3 regions of the Kitasatospora sp. NPDC101157 genome follow, and region 2 is predicted to be linked to each of the others. Evidence: riboswitches for the same ligand, from Rfam matches in the RefSeq annotation. Region 2 holds a riboswitch; each other region holds the start of a gene.

Region 1 (8,394 bases), on a different contig from region 2:
TCGCCGGAGACCGAGCCGACGGTGAGGCCGACGGTGCCGTCCGGCAATGGGATGGCGTCGTACCAGTCGCTGCCGCTGGAGCGGTCCAGGCCGGCCGGGACGATCCGGGCGGCCAGCCGCAGTCCGGCGGCCTGGGGGAGGTGGTCCGGCAGCAGGCCGCGGCGCAGTGCCTCGGTGGTGCGCCGGATGCGCTCGGACTCCAGCTGCTTGGCGAGCAGCGGCGCGGCGATCTCGCAGTAGTGGCGGGCCAGTTCGCGTCGGCACCGGGCGGGCTCGGCGGGCCGGTCGTAGAACCAGACGGCGGCGGCGAGCGGGCCGTCCTCGACGGTGGCGAGCGGCAGGCCGACGGCTCCGCCGAGGCCGAGGTGGACGGCGAGTTCGCGCAGCCGGCCGCCGACGGCGGGATCCTCGGCGAGGTCGGGGGAGTGCAGTTCCTCGGGCCGGTCGTGCTCGCTCAGCAGCCGGGTCAGCATGCTCTGCTCGGCCGGGACGGTCTCCAGGGCGCCGAGGCTGGCCCGGTCGAGGCCGAGGCCGACGGGCTGGCCGGGGCCGCCGCCGGGCATCAGGGTGACCAGGACGCCGCGGCCGGCGCCGAGCAGGGCGGCGCCGGAGGCGAGGACGGCGTCCAGGGTGGCGTCGAGGCCGCGGGCGCGGGCCAGGCGCTCGGTGTGCTCGTGCAGGCTGGTGATATCGGACAGGCGTCCGGCCAAACGGTCCTGCAGCGTGGCGGACGGTGCCGCGGGGCCCTCGTCCACGTCGTCGGCGGGGCCGGGCAGCTCGGGAGGGTCGAGGACGGTGAGGCCGCCTGCGCAGCCGGGTCCGCCCGGTTCGGCGGTCGTCGGCGACGGGTGGGACGCCGGCGGGTGGGAGTTGGTCATGCCGCCACTCCTGACGCGGTGGTACGTGCCATGCGGAACCCCCAGATACGGCCGATGTGGAGCGATCACGGCCAAAGGGCGTGTTTCGCCTCGATTCGCTACTACTCGTCATTGATCGACAGCAATGCCACCACTTCTACACAGGCCATTCGGGGCATGTCCAGATCCGGGCCGACGCGGTGGCCGGTTCGTCGTCTGCTCGACCCGGTCGGACGGCGTGCACGGTTCGCGCGCGCGCCGGTCGTGCCCGCAGGCATGGAGCGAGCCGGGAGCGGGCAGAACGGTGGGGACGGACCGGGCGGCCGTCCGGATCGTATGTCCGTGCCGCCCGCGCTCCCGGGCCGGCCGGAAGTCTCTCACTCGTACGGTGGAACCAAGCGCGCCCGGGCGGCGTCCATCCGGTCGCGTACGGGATTCTCGTTCCAAGGGCTGTTCCAGTGCGCGGCCCTTCTCATGTCGTGCTCCACACCGTGCTCCACGTCGTAGCCGCGCCGTCCGCCGTGCCGCCCGCCCCCGCTCCGCGCCTTCCCGGGGCCGTGCCGCCGCCGGCCCGCGCGGCGGGTTCCGACGGACGTCGGTGGGGGCGGAGCGAACCGAGCGGTCAGGGAAAGGAACGAGCGCCATGCGTGAGAACCCGAAGAGCCCGAAGAGCCGGTCGCAGGAGTCGTCCGCCCGGCTGGCCGCGGCCCTGACGGCCGCCGTCGAACACCGCTGGCCGGTGGTGCCGGGCACCGTGCTGTGCGGCGGCCGCTGCTCCTGCGGCGACCCGGACTGTCCGGCGCCCGGCGCCCACCCGCACGACCCCTCGCTGCTGGCCGCCACCACGGACGCCCGGATGGTGCGCTGGTGGTGGGAGCGGCAGAGCCCGGACGCGCCGGTGCTGGCCGCGACCGGCTCCGCGGTGTCGGCGGTCAGCCTGCCCGCGGCGGCCGGTGCCCGGGCGCTGGTCTACCTGGGGGCGCTGCGGCTGCCGCTCGGGCCGGTGCTCGCGATGCCGGGCCGCTACGCGCTGCTGGTGGCCCCGTACTCGCTCGACGCGTTGGGCGAGATGCTCGCCCAACTCCCTTGGGTACCGGGATCGTTGCGCTACCACGGGCCGGGCGGCTTCCTGCCGCTGCCGCCCGGCGGCGGGGCCGGGAGGGTGCGCTGGGTGCTGGCGCCGCGCCCGGCCGCGGGCGGCGGGGTCTACTTGCCGCAGGTCGGGCCGCTGCTGGGGGAGTTGGTGGAGGCGACGGTCCGGCTGGACAGCGGCCGCTCGGCGTACTGACGGACCGCCGGGCCGTACCGGACTCCGGGCCCGGCGGTGCGGGGCGTTCCGGAAAAACAAAAGATCCGGCCGCTGGCGACGGGGGATGCACCAGCGGCCGGACTCTTTAGACAGTAACAAGGATCCGCGCCCGCGCCAATTTCCAAGACGCCCTCCAGGCCCGGAAATTGCGGCTTCGAGGCGACAATGTGACGCGTATCACCCGGAACCTGTGCCCTTTAGTTCAAGGTGACCTGACGGTTCACCAGGTTCGCGCGGGCGCGCCGCTCCTCCGCGGTCAGCGGAGTGGCGTCGGCGAGGACGGCGGCGAGCCGCTCGCCGAACTCGGCGGCCGGCTTCTCGCAGTCGGCGGCCGTCATGGCGAGCGGGAGGTCCCAGACCGGGACGGTCAGGCCGTGCGCGCGGAAGGAGCCGACCAGGCGGGTGTCCGGGCCGAGCGAGGCCTCGCCGGCCGCGTTCAGCCGGGCCAGCGCGTCCAGCAGCTGCTCCTCGGGCACGGTCATCACCCAGCGCAGGTGGTTCTTGTCCGGGGTGCCGCACCAGTAGGCGGCGTCGACGCTGCCGAGCTTCTCGGTCGGGATGGCCGAGGCGTTGGCGCGCTCCAGCGAGGCGGCGACCTCGCCGGTGGCGGTCTCGGCGTCCTCCAGCCAGAACTCGAAGCCGGTGTGCACGGTCGGCGTGAAGGCGGCGGTGGTGTCCAGCAGGTCCTGCAGGCGGCGGCCGCCGGGGACGGTCCGGCGGGCCGGGACGGGGCTGCCCGGCTCGGTGGCCAGGGCCAGCTCCAGGGCGTCCGCGAGGTCGCGGCTGAGGTCACCGGAGGAGGACTGGGTCTGCAGGCCCAGCAGGATCGAGCCGTCCGGGCGGCGCAGGGCCGGCCAGGCCAGCGGCAGCACGGTCGCCAGGGTCACCGACGGGACGTCACCCCCGGCGGTCGCGGCCACGCCGGGGGCCAGCGTCAGCGGCACCGTGGCGGCGGGCACCAGCTCGCGCAGCGCCACCCAGTCGGCCTCGCCCGGCAGGCCCTCGAACGGGCGGTGCACCAGCTCCTGCACCGCGTGCGAGGCCTCCCGCCCGTGGCAGGCCTTGTAGCGGCGGCCCGAGCCGCAGGGGCAGTCCTCGCGGGCCCCCACCACGGGGACGTCGCCCGTGACGGCGGTGGTGGACTGGCGCTGCGGCGCCTTCTTGGCGGCCTTCTTGCCCATGGTGCGGCTCTCCCGGGGACGGTGGTCCTTTTCACCGGGAAGCCTACTGAGGTTCCCCCGGCGCGCGGGAACGCGCCGGGGCGGGCGTCGCGCGCGGCCCCGGGGGGCCGCGGCCCCCCGGGCCGAGCCCGCCGGACCGGCCCTACGCGCTGCGGGCGTCGCCCCCGGTGCGCCGGGCGTGCCGGGCGCGGGCGGGCAGCGCCGCCCAGACCGTCACCTCGCCGGGCGCGTCGCGGACGCCCCAGTCGCTGGCCAGTTGGTCGACGATGCCGAGGCCGCGGCCGCCGCGCGAGGTCAGCGAAGGACTGGCGGGTGACGGCCGGGTGGCCGCGCCGCCGTCGGTGACCTCCAGGGTGAGCACGCCGTCGGCGTGCATCTGCCAGCGGACCAGCACCCCGCCGTCGGTCTCGGCGGGGACTTCCTCGCGCTCCCGGCCGCCGGGCGCCGGATGCGTCCCGGAGGGGACGCCGACCAGCAGCTGGTCCACCACCTCGGCCCGGGCCGCCCGGCCCAGGGCCCGCAGCGGGCCGAGCGGACGGGCGTACCGACAGGCGTTGCTCAACAGTTCGGAAAGGATCAGTACAGCATCATCGATGACCGGTTCCGGTATCTGCCGGTCACCCAGATCTCGACGCAGTCGGCGCCGTGCGACCCCGACACTCGCTGGGCCGTGCGGCACTGCCATGGTCGATGAAGTAGGCACTTCACGCGCCACCATCAACGCCACCCCCGGACCTCCTTCAGCGTATGCCGAGGGATGGATGCCCCTTGGTAATGCGTCGGAAACGACCAGCGGGGGATCCCGCGAGTCCATTTCGAGCGGCGCGACCCAGGGTCGACGAGAGGTCATTCCGTGCTCACCCTCCGTCGCCCGCGCGGAAGAATTCCGGCAATACCGTGCGCGGAAGGTTTGGCTGCCGACCAGAGTGATCGGGTCCCACCGGTACGGCGGCGCTTCCGCCCGCGATCACCGCCCGGGATCACCGCCCCGTTCCCGCACGGCTCACCGTCCGAGCTGCGCCAGCACCTCCGCGGGCCGGTTGGTGATGATCGCGGAGACGCCGAGTTCCAGGCAGAGCTCGACGTCGGCCGGTTCGTCCACCGTCCACACGTGCACCTCGTGGCCCAGCTCGCGCAGCCGGGGCACCAGCTGCGGCCTGGCCCTGATCAGCTCGATGCCCGGACCGGCGATCCGCGCCCCGCCCGGCAGCGGACGGCCCGGGCGCAGCCGGCCGAGCAGCGGCAGCATCCGTTCGATCAGGAACACCCGCCCGTACTCGGGAGCGGTGGCGGCCACCCGGTCCAGCGCGATCGAGGAGAAGCTCATGATCCGGGCGGACGGGCGGTCGCCCTCCCGGGCCGCGCCGATCTTGTACTGCTCCAGCATCCGCAGCAGCTCGGCCTCGACCCGGCCGCGGAACCGCACCGGGTGCTTGGTCTCGATCGCCAGGTCCACCGGGCGGCCGCAGTCCACCACCAGCTCCAGCAGCCGCTCCAGCCGCAGCACGCCGCGCAGCTCGGGGTCGGTGCTGGGCTTCCCGGTCTTCCAGGCGCCGAAGTCGTACGCCTCCAGCTCGGCGAGGGTCATCGCGGAGACGGTGCCGCGGCCGTTGGAGACCCGTCGGATCCGGCGGTCGTGGACGCAGACCAGGTGGCCGTCGGCCGTCACCCGGACATCGCACTCGACGGCGTCCGCGCCCTCGTCGAGCGCGCGCCGGTAGGCCGCGAGGGTGTGCTCGGGCAGCGCGTGGGAGGAACCGCGGTGGGCGATCACCTGGACGGAGGGCGCGGTGCGCGCCGCCGCCGGGGGCAGGTCTGGGCTGGTCACGGGCCCCACGATAGGGGGCGCAGGTGTCGCGGAGGCGAAGCCGGTCCCAACCTGTGGGGCCGGCTCCGCCTCCGCGGTCCGCCGGGGTGCGCCGCCGCGGTCGGGCGCCGTCTCAGGCCCGGGAGGTGCGGCGGGTGAGCGGGGTGAGCGCCCAGGTGGCCAGCGCCGGGACCAGGAAGGCGAACAGCGAGGCGGAGGTCCACTCCTGCGGGGTGAAGTGCAGCGCCTCCTGGGCGGAGGTCCAGAAGTCCACCCACCAGCCGGCCACCGCGGTCGGCGCGATGAACTGGTAGACGGCGAAGCCCAGCACCCACGGCAGCAGCATCAGCCAGCGGGACGGCGCCCGCTCGGAGAGGTCCCAGCCGTGCCGGCCGGCGCCGAAGAAGTAGTCCACCGCCAGCACCGCCAGCAGCGGCACGAACACCGAGCCGATCAGGCCGAGGAAGTTGCTGTAGGTGTCGGTGAACCGGTCGATCCGCAGCGCCAGCACGGTGGTCAGCACGCCGATCCCGCCGCTCAGCACCCGGCGGTCCACCCGCGGCAGCAGGTTCTGCAGCGACATCGCGGTCGAGTACACGTTGGCGAAGGACTGGTCGGTCTCGCGCAGCACCAGCACCAGCAGGAACAGCCAGCCGGCCCAGACGCCGAGGAACGAGTCGAAGATCCGGCTCGGGTCGCCGTCGGACTGCAGCAGCGCCATCAGGCCGAGCACGTAGCACCAGACCTGGGCGACGGTGTAGCCGGAGAAGCTGCCCCAGAACGACGAGCGCGGGGTGCGCGAGTGCCGGGTGTAGTCGGCGGCCATCGGGACGAAGGAGATCGACACCGCGATCATCGCGTCGGTGGCTCCGAGGAAGCCGTGCCAGTTGCCCGCTCCCGGGTCCGGCACGCCCTGCCGGCCCAGCTGGACGGTGAAGTACACCATCGCGACCGCGACCGCCCCGGCCACGAAGCGGCGCAGCACCGCGATCGAGCCCAGCGGCCAGATCGTCAGGGCGGTGGTCAGCGCGCCCGCGAGCAGCACGAACAGCCAGCGGTAGCCGGTGGTGTGGGCGACGGTCTGCGCACCCGCCGCGATGGTCAGCAGCTCGAACACGCCCCAGCCGATGCACTGGACGATGTTCAGCACGGTCGGCAGGTAGGACAGCCGGGTGCCGAACAGCCCGCGCAGGTTGGCCATCGCGGGGGCGCCGGTGCGGGCACCGATCAGGGCGGCCACGCCGAGCATCGCGGTGCCGACGGCCGTACCGGCCACGATCGCGGTCACCGCGGCGGCCAGCGACAGCTCGCTGCCCTTCTCGCCGAGCACCGTCGCCGCGGTCGAGAAGCCGATCAGGCTGACGCCCAGGTTCATCCAGAGCGCGAAGTGGTCCCGGAAACGCAGGGTGCGCGGCGGCTCGGTGTCCAGCACCAGCGGCGCCTCGACCCGGTGGTCGAGCAGTGCGGTGGCCACGGCCGGGACAGGGGGAAGGGCGGAGAAATCCTTGGACTCGGGCGCACCCGAAGAAGAGGATGACGAAGCAGGCGGCATGGCCGATACTCCCTACGCCGGCATTACCCGGACAGGTTCCGGCGGTCAGCGCCCCCTCGACGGTCGGCCTGTCGCTCGCCTGGCGTACCGTCGACATGCGCACTCTCAGCCTGGTGGGTCCAAGCTCCCGCGTGTCAGTTTGGAGCGACAGGCTAACCGGCACGGGTGCGAACGCCAAAGGCCGCGGGTGCGCGGTCCGCATCGCGGGATGCCGGCGGGGGTGGGGAGCCCCGGCCGTCGGCGGCGGCTAAGGATTCTTATGAGTTCTTCAGAGGGGTCCTTACGGCAATCGAATCGACGGTGCGAAAAACTATGGTCCTTGGTTCTGTCAGCTATGGAGGTCGTCCGTGAGCACCGAGCGCGAGGTTGGGCCCACCGGGCCGCAGGGGGAGCAGCCCGCCGGGGCCCAGGAGGCGGCAGGCGCCGCTTCCGACAGCACCGCTCAGGGCGGTCACAAGCCGACCATGGCGTTCAGCCGGGTCCCCGCGCCGGCGGCCGAGCCGGCGGCCGAGGCACCGGCGGCGGACGAGGCGCAGGCGGCGGGCGGTGCTCCGGTCGACGGCGCTCCGGCGGCCCCCGACAGCGGTCACAAGCCGACCATGGCGTTCAGCCGGGTCCCGGCGCCGGCGGCCGAGCCGGCGGCCGAGGCACCGGTGGCGGACGAGGCTCCGGCCGGGGGCGGCCACAAGCCCACCGTCGCCTTCACCAAGGTCCCCGCCCCGGAGACCCCGGCGGCGCCGGCCGTCGAGGAGCCGGCGGTCGACCCGGTCACCGGCTACATCGACGCCCCGCCGCCGGTCCTGCCGCCCGCGCCGCCCGTCGCGCCCGCCCCGGCGGTGGCCGCCCCGGCCGCCCCGGCAGCTCCGGCCGTGGCCGCGCAGGCCGCCGCTCCGGCCGCGCCCGCCGTGCCGCCGGGCACCAACCCGTACGCGACCCCGGCCCACGGCGTGCCCGCCTCCGGTGCCCAGGACCCGTACGGCGTTCCGGCCGCCAACGCCCAGGAGCCGTACGGCACCCCGGCCGTCGGCGGGCCCGCCCCGCACGGCCACCACCCCTTCGGTGCCGGCCAGCCGCTCGGCGGCTGGGGCGCCCACGACGCCGCCTCCGGCGGTGCCGGCCACCCCGGCGGCCCGAACGGCCCGCTCGGCTACCCGGCCGACTACCCCGGCGGCCCGACCGGCCCCGGCGGCCCGCGCAAGAAGCGCGGCGGCCTGGTGGCCCTGCTCGCCGCGGTCGCGCTGGTCGCCGGTGTCGCGGGCGGTGCGATCGGCGTGGTCGCCACCGGCCACAGCAACAGCAGCACCTCGGCCGACGACCACCGCAGCACCACCGTCCAGGCCAGCAACACCCAGAAGAACGAGCCCGCCCCCGGCTCCATCGCGAGCATCGCGCAGAAGGCGCTGCCCAGCGTCGTCACCATCAAGGCGCAGGGTTCCCAGGAGTCCGGCACCGGCACCGGCTTCGTCTTCGACACCGAGGGCCACATCCTCACCAACAACCACGTGGTCGCGCCGACCCTCAACGGCGGCAAACTGACCGTCAAGTTCGCCGACGGCACCTCCTACAGTGCCTCGGTGCTGGGCCACGCCGAGGGCTACGACGTCGCCGTGGTCAAGATCGACAACCCGCCGAAGGCCAAGCTGGCCCCGCTGGCGCTGGCCGACTCCGACAAGGTCAACGTCGGCGAC
Region 2 (5,494 bases):
GGTCACCGCCGTGGAGCCGTCGCCGTGCTCGTCGCGGACCCTCTGGGGGATCTTCATCGATGACGACTTCAGCCCGGAACCGGCACATTCACCGAGCCAGGGTGACTGTCGGGACAGCGGTCACCAGCGGACCGGGCCGTCGCCGTCGAAGAAGCCGCCGGTCGGCCCGTCCGGCCCGAGGGTGGCCAGGCCTACGGCAATCGCCGCGCCTTCGGCTGCAGTGCGGGTGATGGTGTGCCCGAAGGGGAGGTCCTTCGTGAAGTCGGTGGCGCAGGCACCCGGGGCTGCGGCGTTGACGAGGATTCCCTCCGGCCGGAGCTCTCTGGCGTACTGCACGGTCAGCATGTTGAGTGCGGCCTTGCTGGCGGGGTAGGCGGCCATCGGTGGCAGACCGGACATGTAGTGGCCGGGGTCCGTTTGGTTGCCGAGAGAGCCGACTCCGCTGGACACGTTGACGATCCTGGCGGAGGTGGACCGCCGGAGCAGTGGCAGCATCGCGTTCGTCACGGCCAGCACCCCGAAGACGTTGGTCCCGAAGACCGCACGCATCGTCTCCATCGTTGCTCTGCTGGGAAGTTGTGCATCGGCATCGCCGGCGATCCCGGCGTTGTTGACCAGGACGTCAAGCCGACCGAACCAGGCGTCGGTCTGCAGGGCGGCCTCATGGACGGTCGCCTGGTCGGTGACGTCCAGGGCCAAGGACCTGACGTCGGAGCCGGTTTCGCGCAGACGGTCGGCTGCGTCCGCGGCCTGCTGCGGATCCCGCGCGGTCACCAGCACGGTCATGCCGCGCTCGGCGAGTTGGCGGGCGATGGCGTGGCCGATGCCTCGGTTGGCTCCGGTCACCAGGGCAATCGCGTTCTCGTTGGGCATGGGCCCAGCTCACCATTCGCAACCGCCATCAGGCCAAGACCGTTTCGGTCGCGACCGATACCGTGCCGGTATGAGCCGACTGGAGACCCGCGAACTGGCGTACTTCCTGGCGGTCGCCGAGGAACTCCACTTCGGCAGGGCAGCCCAACGCCTCGGCATGGCTCAGCCGCCGCTCTCCCGCGCGATCCGACAGCTTGAGCGGCGCATCGGTGTCCTGCTGCTGCTGCGCGAGAACCGCCGAGTGACGCTCACGGAGGCCGGCCGGGTGCTCGCCGCGGAGGCGGCCGTGGTCCTGGAAGCAGCGAGTGCGGCGGTCCGACGCACCCAGCGGGCGGGCCAGAGGGATTCGCGGCTGGTGGTCGCCATGAAACCCGGCGGCGACGGTGACCTGCTGCCTGCCGTCCTTGCCGCCTATCCCGCCGAGCCGGGAGCCGCCGAAGTCGAGGTCGTGCTGTGCGACGTGGCCGAACGATCACGCCTCCTGCGGGACGGCACTGCCGACATCGCGTTCCTGCACAGCCCGTACGAGGACTTCACCGGCCTCGACACCGAGCCTCTGCTCACCGAGCAAGCCGTGGTCGTCCTGCCGCGAACGCACCGGCTGGCCGAGCACCCACACCTGCGGCTCGCAGACCTGGCGGGCGAACCAACGGCCCGTTGGCAGGGCCGACCGGGGCAGGACGGATCGGGGCCCGAAGTGCGCGACTCCGCCCAGCTGATGCAACTCATCGCCATCGGGCGGGCGGTGGCCGTCGTACCCGAGTCGGTCCGCACCCAGCTCCGTAGCGACCTGGCCTGCGTACCGGTACTCGACGCGGCCCCGGTCACTCTGGTGCTCGCGTGGCCGGACCACTCCCGCTCCCCGGCCCTGGCTTCATTCGTCCGAACCGCCGCGTCCATCGCAGCTCGACGCCGCCCCCACAGCGGAGCGCTGCCCCAGGGCGTCCCGTCGCCACCCGGGACAGCGCTCGCCGAACCGTGAGGGTCAGTCCGCCATCGGCAGGTAGACCTTGTTCCCCTGGGCCTTGAACTCCTCGGACATGGCCTTCATGCCCTCGACCGCTTCCTCGTCGTACTCCGGCGAAGCCTTCCCCTGGCCGAACTGCTCGTTGATGCTTTTGCTGATCTTCATCGAGCAGAACTTCGGGCCGCACATCGAGCAGAAGTGGGCCGTCTTGGCGGGTTCGGCGGGGAGGGTCTCGTCGTGGAAGTCGCGGGCGGTCTCCGGGTCGAGGGCCAGGTTGAACTGGTCCTCCCAGCGGAACTCGAAGCGGGCGTCGGAGAGGGCGTCGTCCCAGGCCTGGGCGCCGGGGTGGCCCTTGGCGAGGTCGGCGGCGTGGGCGGCGATCTTGTAGGTGATCACGCCGGTCTTGACGTCGTCCCGGTTGGGCAGGCCCAGGTGCTCCTTGGGCGTGACGTAGCAGAGCATCGCGGTGCCCCACCAGGCGATCATCGCGGCGCCGATGCCCGAGGTGATGTGGTCGTAGCCGGGGGCGACGTCGGTGGTGAGGGGACCGAGGGTGTAGAACGGCGCCTCGTCGCAGATCTCCTTCTGGAGATCCATGTTCTCCTTGATCTTGTTCATCGGGACGTGGCCCGGGCCCTCGATCATCACCTGGACGTCGCGCTCCCGGGCGATCCGGCCGAGCTCGCCGAGGGTCTGCAGTTCGGCGAACTGCGCCTCGTCGTTGGCGTCGGCGATGGAGCCGGGGCGCAGGCCGTCACCGAGCGAGAAGGTGACGTCGTAGGAGGCCAGGATGTCGCAGAGTTCCTCGAAGTTGGTGTAGAGGAAGTTCTCCTGGTGGTGGGCCAGGCACCACGCGGCCATGATGGAGCCGCCGCGCGAGACGATGCCGGTCTTGCGGCGCGCGGTGAGCGGGACGTACCGCAGCAGCACTCCGGCGTGGACGGTCATGTAGTCGACGCCCTGCTCGCACTGCTCGATGACGGTGTCCCGGTAGACCTCCCAGCTCAGCTCCTCGGCCTTGCCGTCGACCTTCTCCAGGGCCTGGTAGAGCGGCACGGTGCCGATCGGCACGGGGGAGTTGCGCAGGATCCACTCGCGGGTGGTGTGGATGTTGCGGCCGGTGGAGAGGTCCATGACGGTGTCGGCGCCCCAGCGGGTGGCCCAGGTCATCTTCTCCACCTCCTCCTCGATCGAGGAGGTGACCGCGGAGTTGCCGATGTTGGCGTTGATCTTCACCAGGAAGTTGGTGCCGATGACGGCCGGTTCCACCTCGGGGTGGTTCACGTTGACCGGGATGACGGCCCGGCCGCGGGCCACCTCCGCGCGCACGAACTCCGGCTCCAGGCCCTCGCGCAGCGCCACGAACTCCATCTCCGGCGTCACCACGCCCCGCTTGGCGTAGGCGAGTTGGGTGACGGCGGCGCCACCGCGGCCGCGCAGCGGGCGGCGCGGACGACCGGGGAAGACGGCGTCCAGGTTGCGCAGGTTGCCCCCGCGCGGCGAGGTGTGCTTGATCCCGTCGTCCTCGGGGCGCGCCTCGCGGCCGTCGTACTCCTCGACGTCGCCGCGCTGGCGGATCCAGGCGTCGCGCAGGGCGGGCAGGCCGCGCCGCACGTCGGGCTCGTAGGCGGGGTCGGTGTACGGGCCGGAGGTGTCGTACAGCGGGACGGTCCGGCCGTTGGTGAGCTGCACCTCGCGGTACGGCACCCGCAGGTCCGGGCGGGATCCGTCGCGGTAGGCCTTGCGCCAGGCCGGGGTGGGATAGCCGGTGCGCTCGCTGCTGGGGGCGCTCCGGGCAGACTGCGGCTGTGCTTCGAACGTGGTCATCTGACCTCTACTCCCTACGCCGGCATTACCCGGTCAGGTTCCTGCGGTCGACGCAGCCGTCGGTCCGTCCGTCGACGTTCCGGTCAGCGCCCTCTCAGCCCGGTGCTCCGAGCTCCCGCGTCGCAGGCGGTGTTGCCTGCACATGACGCCCAACACGGTAGCGAGCCGATCGCCGCAGGTCCAGACGGTCCCCGAACGGAACCGGCCAAGGAACCGAGCGAGGCACCGGCCGCGGCACCGCCCGGGGACCTGCCCCGCGAAGCCGGCCAGGGCGGTGCAAAGGCCGAGGCCCGGCCCCCGCGGACGGGGTGCCGGGCCTCCGGGGGTGCTCCGCGCGGCGCGCGGAGCGGGGTCAGCTCTTGGCGGCCTTCTTCACCAGGATCACCACGGCGGCCGCGATGCCGACGACCACCAGCAGCTTGATCACGATGCTCAGCAGGGCGCCGACCACGCCGAACACGAAGGCGATGACGTTCCAGGCCAGCACCAGGACCAGCACCGGGATGACGATGTTGCGCACCCAGGAGGGCAGCGACTTCCAGAGCTCAGCCATGTCGGTTCCTCTTCTCCCCTCGGGCCGGCTGCCGTCCGGTGCCGCATCCCGCTTGCTTTCGATGCTTCGATCGTACGGGGGCGGGAGCGGCGGAACGAGGGCCAACGGCCCGGAGAGAACCCCGAGATCACCCCTATCCGACCCCCCGGGGCGACCCCCGAGAAACGGCGGGGGCCGGGGTCAGACCGGCCAGCGCTCCCCCCGCCAGGCGGCGTCCCAGAACATCCACTCGTAACGCGAGGTCGTCCTGAAGTGCTCGACCACCCGGCGCCGTTCGGCCGCGGACAGCTGCTCGCCGAGCCGGTCGGTGAGCGTCAGCACCCGGCGCACCACGGACTGGAAGGCCTCGTCGCCGTAGGTGGCGATCCACTTGGCGTACAGCGGGTCGGGGGGGCCCTGGGCGAGCAGCGCCTCGCCGACCCGGGCGTAGATCCAGTAGCAGGGCAGCACCGCGCCGAGCGCCTCGGCGAAGGAGCCGCCGTACACGGTGGCCAGCAGGTAGCTGGTGTAGGCCCGGGTGGTCGGCAGCACCGGTTCGGCGGCGGCCTCCTCGGCGGTGCCGCCGAAGGCGGTGAGGAACTCGGCGTGCATGCCCTGCTCGGCGGCCAGCGCGCCGACCGCGTCGTCGGCGAAGGCCCGGACGTCCTCCTCGCCGGGCGCCTTGGCGGCGCAGACGGCGAGCGCCCGGGCGTAGTCGCGCAGGTAGTGGGAGTCCTGGACGACGAAGTGGCGGAAGGCCTCGCGCGGCAGGGTGCCGTCGGTGAGGCCGCCGATGAAGGGGTGGGCGAGGATCTCGGCGTAGATCGGCTCGATCGACGCCCAGAGCTCGTCGGTGAGGCTACGGGTCATACCGGCGACCCTAAGCGCTCAGTCCTCCGGCGGGGAGAACACCACCAGCACCCGCAGTTCCTCGGTGATGTGGTGGAACCGGTGCGGGGTGCCGGCCGGGACGTACACCACGCTGCCGCGTCCGACGGTCGTGGTCTCGGCGCCGACGGTCAGCTCGGCGCGGCCGCTGATCACCTGGTAGATCTCGTCCTGGTCGTGCGCGGTCTGGGTGTCGGTGTCGCCGGGGGAGAGCGCGTACAGCCCGGCGGACATCCGCGGTTCGCGCAGGAACCGCAGGTACGCGCCGTCGTTGGCCGCCCGCTCCGCGTCCAGTTCGTCCAGCCGGAACACCTTCACCGCTGCCGTCCTCCTCCGCCTGTCGCGTCCTTCGCGTCCTTCGCCTGCGCCGCGTGCACAGCGCCCGTCGCGTCCGTCGCGTCCACCGC
Region 3 (8,394 bases), on a different contig from region 2:
GGAGCAGTCCTTCGGCGTCTGGTACCTCAAGGGCGGTCTGCGCGCGCTGGCGGACGCGGTGTACCGCCGCTGCGAGCAGCGCAAGGTCGAGTTCCGCTTCGACACCCGGTGCGAGGAGGTGCTCACCGCGGACGGGCGCGCCCGCGGGATCGGCACCACCGCCGGCCCGGTCGAGGCGGACGTCGTGATCTCCGCCCTGGACGCCGACGTGCGCTTCCACGAGCTGACCGGCACCGCCGGGACCCCGGACGACCGGCCGGCCTCGGCTCACCGCGCCGACGACGTCCCCGGCCGGGTCGTGGTGCTGCTGGCCCTGCGCGGGGAGCGCCCGGCGGGCACCGTGCACCGCACCGTCGTCCACGCCGCCGACCCGGCGGCCGAACGGGCCGGGATCTTCGACCGCGGCGCCCCGCTCGCCGAACGCCCGACCGTCCAGGTGCTCCGGCCGGACGACCCCTCGCTGTACCCGGCGGGCCACCACACCGCCGTCCTGACCGCGACCGTCCCCTCCACCGGGGCGCACGACTGGTCGGCCCCCGGCGCCGCCGACCGCTTCGCCGACCGGATGCTCGCCCACGCGGACGCGGCCGGCCTCGGCCTCGGTGAGCGCGTGCTGTGGCGGGTGGTCCGCACCCCGGCCGACACCCGGCGCGAGCACGGCTCCCTCCACGGCGCCGTCCCCCGCCCGGCTCTGCCGGGCGCCCGCGGCGCCTACCTCCAGGCCGCCACCGAGGAGTACCCGGGCTACTACCTGATCGGCGGCGCCGCCCACCCGGGCGGCGGGCTCGCCCGGGTCGGCATGTCGGCCTGCATCACGGCCAACCTCATCGGCCCGGCCTGAGCGCCCGGGCGGCGCCCGGGCCTCAGCCCTGGTGCCAGGTGTTCTGCTGCTGGTAGCCGTAGCCGCTCTGGTCGTAGACCGGCTGCTGCGGGATGCCGTGGCCCTGCTGGTCGGGCTGGGGCTGCCACTGCTGGTGCTGCTCGTGCTGCTGGTGCTGCTGCTGGGCGTTCGGGTCCCAGGCCTGCTGCGGGTAGCCCTGGTACGGGTCCTGGGGCTGCTGCTGGTAGCCGCCGTACGGGTCCTGCTGCTGGGCGTAGCCGCCGTAGGGGTCCTGCTGGTCGTAGGCGTAGGCGGGCTGCTGCTGGGTCTGCCACTGCTGCTGGTCGTAGCCGGACTCGTAGGCCGGGGCGTACGGGTCCTGCGGCTGCTGGGCCTGCTGCTGCTCGTAGTAGGCCGGGGCGTAGACGCCGTCCTGGGCCAGCTCCTGCATCTCGAAGGCGGCGGTCTGCTCGACCGCCGGGACCTCCTCGGCGAACGGCTCCGGTTCCGGCTGCTCGGCGGGCGCCGCGCCCGGGGTCGGAGCCTCCTCGACCGCGCTGACCTCGCCGACCCGCTTCTCCTCCGCCGCCGCGACGGCCGCGACCGCCGCGCCGCCGGTCAGGGCGCCGAGCAGGGGCACCTTGGCGAGCGGGCCGGGCAGGCTGCCGTCGGCCTTCCGCAGGGACCAGCCGTTCTGGTAGCCCTTCTTGACCGACAGCGTCACGAAGGCCTGGCCGACCGCGAACAGGCCCGCTCCGGCGCCGATCACCACGACCGAGCCGAGGCCCATCCCGACGGCCACGCCGAGGAAGCCGGCCAGGGCGAGCACCCGCCAGTGCAGCGGCGCCCGGTTCTGCAGCAGCACCTCGGCCACCAGCCAGAGCGCCACCACCGTCAACGCGACGTACAGCAGCAGGTATCCGATGCCCATCCGCGCGCTACCTCCAGTCGCGTGCCCGCGCGCGCCGCGCGTGTGCGGCGACTGTACCGGTTCAACGGCCGGGGTACCGCATCGCGTTCCCGCCGTCTGCGGCACGGGGCGCACACGACCGAGCCCGCCACCGCGGAACGGTGACGGGCTCGTGAACGCCGTGCCGAGTCGTGTGCGACACGCCCTACGGGCGCTGGTGCAGCCCCAGGTTCTGGTAGATCTCCAGCGTCGCCGTCGAGTGGTTGAGCGTGATGAAGTGCAGGCCGGGCGCACCCTCGGCGAGCAGCCGTTCGGCCATCGCGGTGGCGTGCTCCATGCCGACCGCCCGCAGCGCCGCCGGGTCGTCGACGACGGCCCGCAGCCGGGCCTCCAGGTCGGCCGGGAAGGCCGAGCCGCTGAGCTGGGGGAAGCGCTCCAGCTGCTTGGCGTTGGTGACCGGCATGATCTCCGGGATGATCGGCGTCTCGCAGCCCGCCGCGGTGACCCGGTCGCGGAACCGCAGGTAGTCGTCCACCTCGAAGAACATCTGGGTGATCGCGTAGTCGGCGCCGGAGCGGACCTTGGCGATGAAGTGCCGGATGTCCTCGTCCCAGTCGGTCGAGCGCGGGTGCATGTTGGGCGAGGCCGCGACGCCGACGCAGAAGTCGCCGATGCCCCTGATCAGCTCCACCAGCTCGTACGCGTAGGTGACGCCGTCCGGGTGGCGGACCCATTCGCCCATCGGGTCACCGGGCGGGTCGCCCCGGACCGCGAGAACGTTCCGTACGCCCTGGTCGGCGTACTGGCCGATGATGTTGCGCAGTTCGGCGACCGAGTGGTCCACCGCGGTCAGGTGGGCGACCGGGGTGAGGGTGGTCTCGGTGGCGATCCGGCCGACCATGTTGACGGTGCGCTCGCGCGAGGAGCCGCCGGCGCCGTACGTCATGCAGACGAAGTTCGGGTCCAGCGGTTCGAGTCGACGGATGGCGTCCCAGAGCTTCTGCTCGCCGACCTCGGTCCGGGGCGGCATGAACTCGAAGGAGAAGGAGCGCTTTCCGGCCGCCAGGAGCTCGCGGACCGTGAGTGCGCGGTCCGATCTCGTGGAAGCGATGCCGAGTGCCATGCTGGCAGGTTATCCGGCCCCCGAAGGGGCCGGACAACCCGATTCCACGATTCGGGACAAGTAATGGACCGCCTTCCGCTTCCGTCCCGCCGGCCCCTCGGGCCCCCACCGGCCCGCTCGCACGCCCGTTCCCGGCTGCCCCGCTACGCTTGCTGCACCCCCAGCGAACCAGCGGAGCCTCATCGTGACCTCGTCCAGCAACCGGCCGGCCAACCCCATTGACGTGGAGGACGTCCGCACCCGCGTCAACGCCGCCCTCGCCGTGTTCATGGACGACCGGTCCGCGCTGCTCGGCAAGATCTCGCCGCAGCTGGTGCCCGCCGCCGACGCCCTGCGCGACTTCCTGCTGGACGGCGGCAAGCGGCTGCGCCCGGCCTTCTGCTACTGGGGCTGGCGCGCCGCCGGCGGCCCGGCCGGGGACGGGGGGATCGCCACCGCGGCCGCCGCGCTGGAGCTGCTGCAGGCCAGCGCGCTGGTGCACGACGACCTGATGGACCGCAGCGACACCCGCCGCGGCCTGCCCTCGGTCCACCGCCGCTTCGAGGCGCTGCACCGGGACAACGGCTGGCGCGGCGACCGCGAGCAGTACGGCGCCTCGGCCGCGGTGCTGCTCGGCGACCTGCTGCTGATCTGGTGCGACGAGCTGTTCCTGCGCTCGGGGCTGGACCCGGCCGCCGTGCTGGCTGCCAAGCCGGTGTTCGACCTGATGCGCACCGAGGTCATGCTCGGCCAGTACCTGGACGTGCTGGAGCCGGTGGCCGGCGACTCGGCCGACGAGGGCGCGCTGGAGCGGGCCCGGACCGTCCTGCACTACAAGTCGGCGAAGTACACCATCGAGCGGCCGCTGCAGGTCGGTGCCCTGCTCGCCGGGGCCGGGCCGGAGCTGGTCGAGGCGCTCGGGGCGTTCGGGCTGCCACTGGGCGAGGCCTTCCAGCTGCGGGACGACCTGCTCGGCGTCTTCGGGGACCCGGCCGTCACCGGCAAGCCCGCCGGGGACGACCTGCGCGAGGGCAAGCGCACCCTGCTCGTCGCCCACGCGATGCGCGGCCTGCCCCAGGCCGACGCCCGGCACCTCGACGCCCGGCTCGGCGCGCCGGACCTGGCCGCCGAGGAGGTCGCCGAGTTGCGCGAGCTGATCGCCCGCAGCGGTGCGCCCGAGCTGGTGGAGCGGCGGATCGAGGAGCTGATGGGCCAGTCGCTGGCCGCACTGGCGGCGGCGCCGCTCGCCGACGAGCAGGCCCGTACGGTGCTGCTGGCGCTGGCCGAGGCCGCCACCGTCCGCAAGTACTGACGGCGACGGCCCCGGAAGGCGGTCCGGGGAAGGACGTCAGGCCGCGCGCACCCGGCGGGCGAGCTCGGCGGCGGCGGCCCGCGGGTCCTCCGCCGCCGTGATGGCCCGGACCACGACGATCCGGCGGGCGCCGGCGGCCAGCACCTCGTCCACGTTGCCGAGGTCGATCCCGCCGATCGCGAACCACGGCCGGTCGGTGACCTGCTTCGCCGCGTACGAGACCAGGCCGAGGCCCGGCGCCGGGCGGCCCGGCTTGGTCGGGGTCGGCCAGACCGGGCCGGTGCAGAAGTAGTCCACGCCCGGCTCGGCGACCGCCGCGTCCACCTCGGACTCGGCGTGGCAGGAGCGTCCGATCAGCACGTCCTCGCCGAGGATCGCCCGGGCGGCCGGCACCGGCAGGTCGTCCTGGCCGAGGTGCAGCACGTCCGGCCGGGCCGCGTGGGCGACGTCGGCACGGTCGTTGACGGACAGCAGCTTGCCGTGACGGCGGCAGGCGTCGGCGAAGACCTCCAGCGCCGCCAGCTCCTGCTTGGCCTCCAGGCCCTTGTCGCGGAGCTGGACGATGTCCACCCCGCCGGCCAGCGCCGTGTCCAGGAACTCGGCCAGGTCGCCCTGCTCGCGCCGGGCGTCGGTGCACAGGTAGAGCCGGGCGTCGGCCAGGCGGGCGCGCAGCGTGTCCGTCGCCATCAGATCAGCATCGCCTGGGCGCGACGCTTGACCTCGGTGCCACGGTTCTCCCGCAGTGCCTGGATCGGGCTGCCGGGCAGCGACGGGTCCTCGGTGAAGAGCCACTCCAGGATCTCCACGTCGTTGTACCCGCAGTCGCGCAGCACGGTCAGGGTGCCGGGCAGGTGCTTGACCAACCCCGGGCCGTCGATGAACGCCGCAGGGATCTGCAGCGACTTGTTCGGCCCCCGCCGGACGGCGATCAGCTCGCCCCTCTTGACCATGTTCCGGACCTCGGTGACCAGCACCCCCCACTGCTCGGAGATGTCGGGGAGGTACATCCACTCGGGGACCAGGGCTTCAATCTTGCTTTCGATCTCGCTCACGCCACCAGACTGCCACCTCGGCGCGGCCCGGCGCTAAGCGGTGGCCCCCCTGAGCGCTGCCTTGAGCGCGACCGACGGGTCCGCCGCCAGGGCCGGGTCCACCGCCGCCCCGCGCTCGATCAGCTTCCGGCCCTGGGTGAGGTCGCGCGGCCGGTCCACCGCGAGCAGCGCGCTGGGCACCCCGTCGCGCAGCCACAGCACCGACCAGGCGGCGTCCCGCGGGCTGCCGCGCCACAGCAGTTCGTCGCCCTCGGCGTGCCGGCCCGCGTACTGGACCATCCGCCCGAACTGCTCGGACCAGAAGTACGGCACCGGGTCGTACGGCGCGTCCGCCCCGAGCACGGCGAGGGCCGCGGCCCCGCCCGACTGCAGCGCGTGGTCCCAGTGCTGGACGGCCAGCCGGGCGCCGGAGCGGGCCGACGGGTAGCTGACGCAGTCCCCGGCCGCGAACACCCCGGGCAGGCCGGTGCGCAGCCGCCCGTCCACCACCACCGCGCCGGCGGCGTCCAGCTCGACGCCCGAGCCGGCCAGCCAGCCGGTCGCGGGGCGGGCGCCGACGCCGACCACCACCTCGTCGGCGGGCAGGTGGGAGCCGTCCGCGAGCAGCACCGCCCCGGGCTCGACGGCGGCCACGCCGACGCCGCAGCGCAGGTCGACCCCGGCCTCGGCGTACCAGGCGGCCATCGCCGCGCCGACCTCGGTCGGCAGCGCACCCGGTACCGGCGCCGGACCGGCCTCGACCACGGTGACCTCGCAGCCGGCCTGCCGCGCGGCGGTGGCCACCTCGGCGCCGATCCAGCCCGCCCCGACCAGCACCAGCCGCAGGCCGGGGCGCAGCAGCGCGCGCAGCGCCAGGGCGTCGTCCAGGGTGTGCAGCAGGTGGGCGCGCTCGGCCCCGGGCAGGACGCGCGGGACGGCGCCGGTGGCGATCACCAGGGAGTCGTACCGGAGGTCGCCGCCGTCGGTGTGCAGCACGCCGGGGGTGAGGCCGGTGGCGCGGCGGCCGGCGAGCAGCTCGATGCCGAGCCCCTCGTAGTCGATGTCCAGGGTGGTGGCGTCGGCCTTGCCGCGCAGCACGTCCTTGGAGAGCGGCGGCCGGTCGTACGGGGCGTGCGGTTCCTCGCCGACCAGGGCGATCCGCCCCCGCCAGCCGCCCTGCCGCAGCTTCAGGGCGCACTGCGCCCCGGCCAGCCCGGCTCCGACGACGACGACCACCTGGTCCGTTCCGCTCAGCTCTGCCACGCCCGTCACTGTACTCACCGGCCGGGCGGGCCCGGGCGGCCGTCCGGCCCTCGTCCGCTCCTCGTACGGCCCTTCGGCCGGGCCGACCCCCGGCGTTAAGGTGGGGGCACCACACGGGAGCCCGGCGAACCGGGCTGAGAGGCGGGCTGGCACGGCCCGCGACCGTCCGAACCTGATCCGGGTCATACCGGCGAAGGGAGAAGAGCAGCTTTGTCACGCTTGCCAACGGACAGCCGCGCCGACGTGCTGGTGATCGGCGGGGGCGTCATCGGCCTCGCCGTCGCCTGGCGCACCGCACAGCGCGGGCCGCGGAACGTGATCGTGGTCGACCCCGGCCACGGCGGGGGCGCGGCCGGGGTCGCGGCCGGGATGCTCGCCCCGGTCACCGAGCTGCAGTACGGCGAGGAGCCGCTGCTGCACCTCGGGATGGCCTCCAACCAGCGGTACGGGACCTTCGCCGCCGAGCTCACCGAGGCCGCCGGCGGCCTGGACACCGGCTACCGCCGCTGCGGCACCATCGCCGTCGCGCTGGACTCCGACGACCGCGAGGAACTGCGCGAACTGCACGCCTTCCACCAGCGGCTGGGCCTGGACTCCAGCTGGCTCACCGGCCGGGAGGCCCGCAAGCTGGAGCCGATGCTCGCCCCCGGTGTGCGCGGCGGCCTGCACGTCGCGGACGACCACCAGGTGGACCCCCGCCGGCTGCTCACCGCCCTCGTCGCCGCCTGCGAGCGGGCCGGCGTCCTGCTGCACCGGGCCGAGGCCGTCGAGCTGCTGGTCGAGAACGGCCGCGCGGTCGGGGCCCGGCTGAGCACCGACGAGACCGTGACCGCCGAGCAGGTCGTCCTGGCCGCCGGGCCGCACAGCCACCGGCTGCCGGGCCTGCCCGAGGGGGCGCTGCCCCCGGTCCGCCCGGTGAAGGGGCAGGTGCTGCGCCTCCAGGTCCCCGACGCCTACCGGCCGTTCCTCTCCCGCAACGTCCGCGCGGTGGTGCGCGGCCAGCACCTCTACCTGGTGCCCCGGGAGAACGGCGAGCTGGTCATCGGCGCGACCACCGAGGAGCAGGGCTACGACACCACCGTCACCGCCGGCGGGGTGTACGAACTCCTGCGCGACGCCCACGAGTTGGTCCCGGGCATCACCGAACTCCCGCTGCGGGAGACGGCGGCCGGGCTGCGCCCCGGCTCGCCGGACAACGCCCCGCTGCTGGGCCCTACCCCGCTGCCCGGACTGGTCGCCGCCACCGGCCACTACCGCAACGGCGTGCTGCTCACCCCGGTGACCGCCGACCTGCTCGCCGACTACCTGACGACCGGCGAAGTCCCCGAGCTGGCAAGGCCGTTCACGCCCACCCGGTTCTCCCCCGACGCCCCCACCACGAAGGCCTCCGCATGACCGAGAGCACCCCGACCGAGAGCACCCCGACCGAGATCGCCCTGACCGTCAACGGCGAGCCCCGCCGGCTGCCCGCCGCCACCACCCTCGCCGAGCTGGTGGCCACCGTCAGCGCCGCCAACACCGGTGTCGCCGCCGCCCTCAACGAGGCCGTGGTGCCGCGCAGTTCGTGGCCCGCGACGCCGCTGAACAGCGGCGACCGGATCGAGATCCTCACCGCTGTCCAGGGAGGCTGAACCATGGCCGACGACCTTCTCACCATCGCCGGGACGACCTTCTCCTCCCGACTGATCATGGGCACCGGCGGCGCGCCGAGCCTGGAGGTCCTGGAGCGCGCCCTGCTCGCCTCCGGCACCGAGCTGACCACCGTGGCCATGCGCCGGGTCGACGCCACCACCCAGGGCTCCGTCCTGGACGTGCTGACGCGCAACGGCATCCGCGTCCTGCCCAACACGGCCGGCTGCTTCACCGCCGGAGAGGCCGTGCTGACCGCCCGGCTGGCCCGCGAGGCGCTCGGCACCGACTGGGTGAAGCTGGAGGTGATCGCCGACGAGCGCACCC

What was found. A riboswitch is a leader RNA that binds a small molecule or an ion and turns the genes downstream of it on or off. The one in region 2 is predicted to bind thiamine pyrophosphate.
Region 1: another riboswitch for thiamine pyrophosphate. It lies ahead of ACIRVF_RS16100 (purine-cytosine permease family protein); the one in region 2 lies ahead of thiC (phosphomethylpyrimidine synthase ThiC).
Region 3: another riboswitch for thiamine pyrophosphate. It lies ahead of thiO (glycine oxidase ThiO); the one in region 2 lies ahead of thiC (phosphomethylpyrimidine synthase ThiC).

The regions. Positions count from the first base shown of each region.
Region 1 is NZ_JBIWPL010000006.1:217,766-226,159, reverse strand. Features, by position in the region: gene ACIRVF_RS16125 (PP2C family protein-serine/threonine phosphatase) at 1-878, opposite strand, end outside; gene ACIRVF_RS16120 (bifunctional DNA primase/polymerase) at 1,501-2,145, shown strand; gene ACIRVF_RS16115 (DUF5926 family protein) at 2,364-3,347, opposite strand; gene ACIRVF_RS16110 (ATP-binding protein) at 3,490-4,074, opposite strand; gene ACIRVF_RS16105 (glycerophosphodiester phosphodiesterase) at 4,351-5,175, opposite strand; gene ACIRVF_RS16100 (purine-cytosine permease family protein) at 5,288-6,628, opposite strand; TPP riboswitch at 6,699-6,847, opposite strand; gene ACIRVF_RS16095 (S1C family serine protease) at 7,054-8,394, shown strand, end outside.
Region 2 is NZ_JBIWPL010000020.1:138,921-144,414, forward strand. Features, by position in the region: gene ACIRVF_RS31235 (thiamine biosynthesis protein ThiC) at 1-57, opposite strand, end outside; gene ACIRVF_RS31240 (SDR family oxidoreductase) at 121-873, opposite strand; gene ACIRVF_RS31245 (LysR family transcriptional regulator) at 944-1,855, shown strand; gene thiC (phosphomethylpyrimidine synthase ThiC) at 1,859-3,667, opposite strand; TPP riboswitch at 3,662-3,796, opposite strand; gene ACIRVF_RS31255 (DUF5326 family protein) at 4,020-4,220, opposite strand; gene tenA (thiaminase II) at 4,401-5,069, opposite strand; gene ACIRVF_RS31265 (cupin domain-containing protein) at 5,088-5,405, opposite strand.
Region 3 is NZ_JBIWPL010000004.1:29,116-37,509, forward strand. Features, by position in the region: gene ACIRVF_RS09850 (phytoene desaturase family protein) at 1-841, shown strand, start outside; gene ACIRVF_RS09855 (hypothetical protein) at 864-1,751, opposite strand; gene metF (methylenetetrahydrofolate reductase [NAD(P)H]) at 1,936-2,853, opposite strand; gene ACIRVF_RS09865 (polyprenyl synthetase family protein) at 3,038-4,144, shown strand; gene thiE (thiamine phosphate synthase) at 4,181-4,831, opposite strand; gene ACIRVF_RS09875 (Rv2175c family DNA-binding protein) at 4,831-5,196, opposite strand; gene ACIRVF_RS09880 (NAD(P)/FAD-dependent oxidoreductase) at 5,230-6,438, opposite strand; TPP riboswitch at 6,542-6,654, shown strand; gene thiO (glycine oxidase ThiO) at 6,658-7,833, shown strand; gene thiS (sulfur carrier protein ThiS) at 7,830-8,069, shown strand; gene ACIRVF_RS09895 (thiazole synthase) at 8,073-8,394, shown strand, end outside.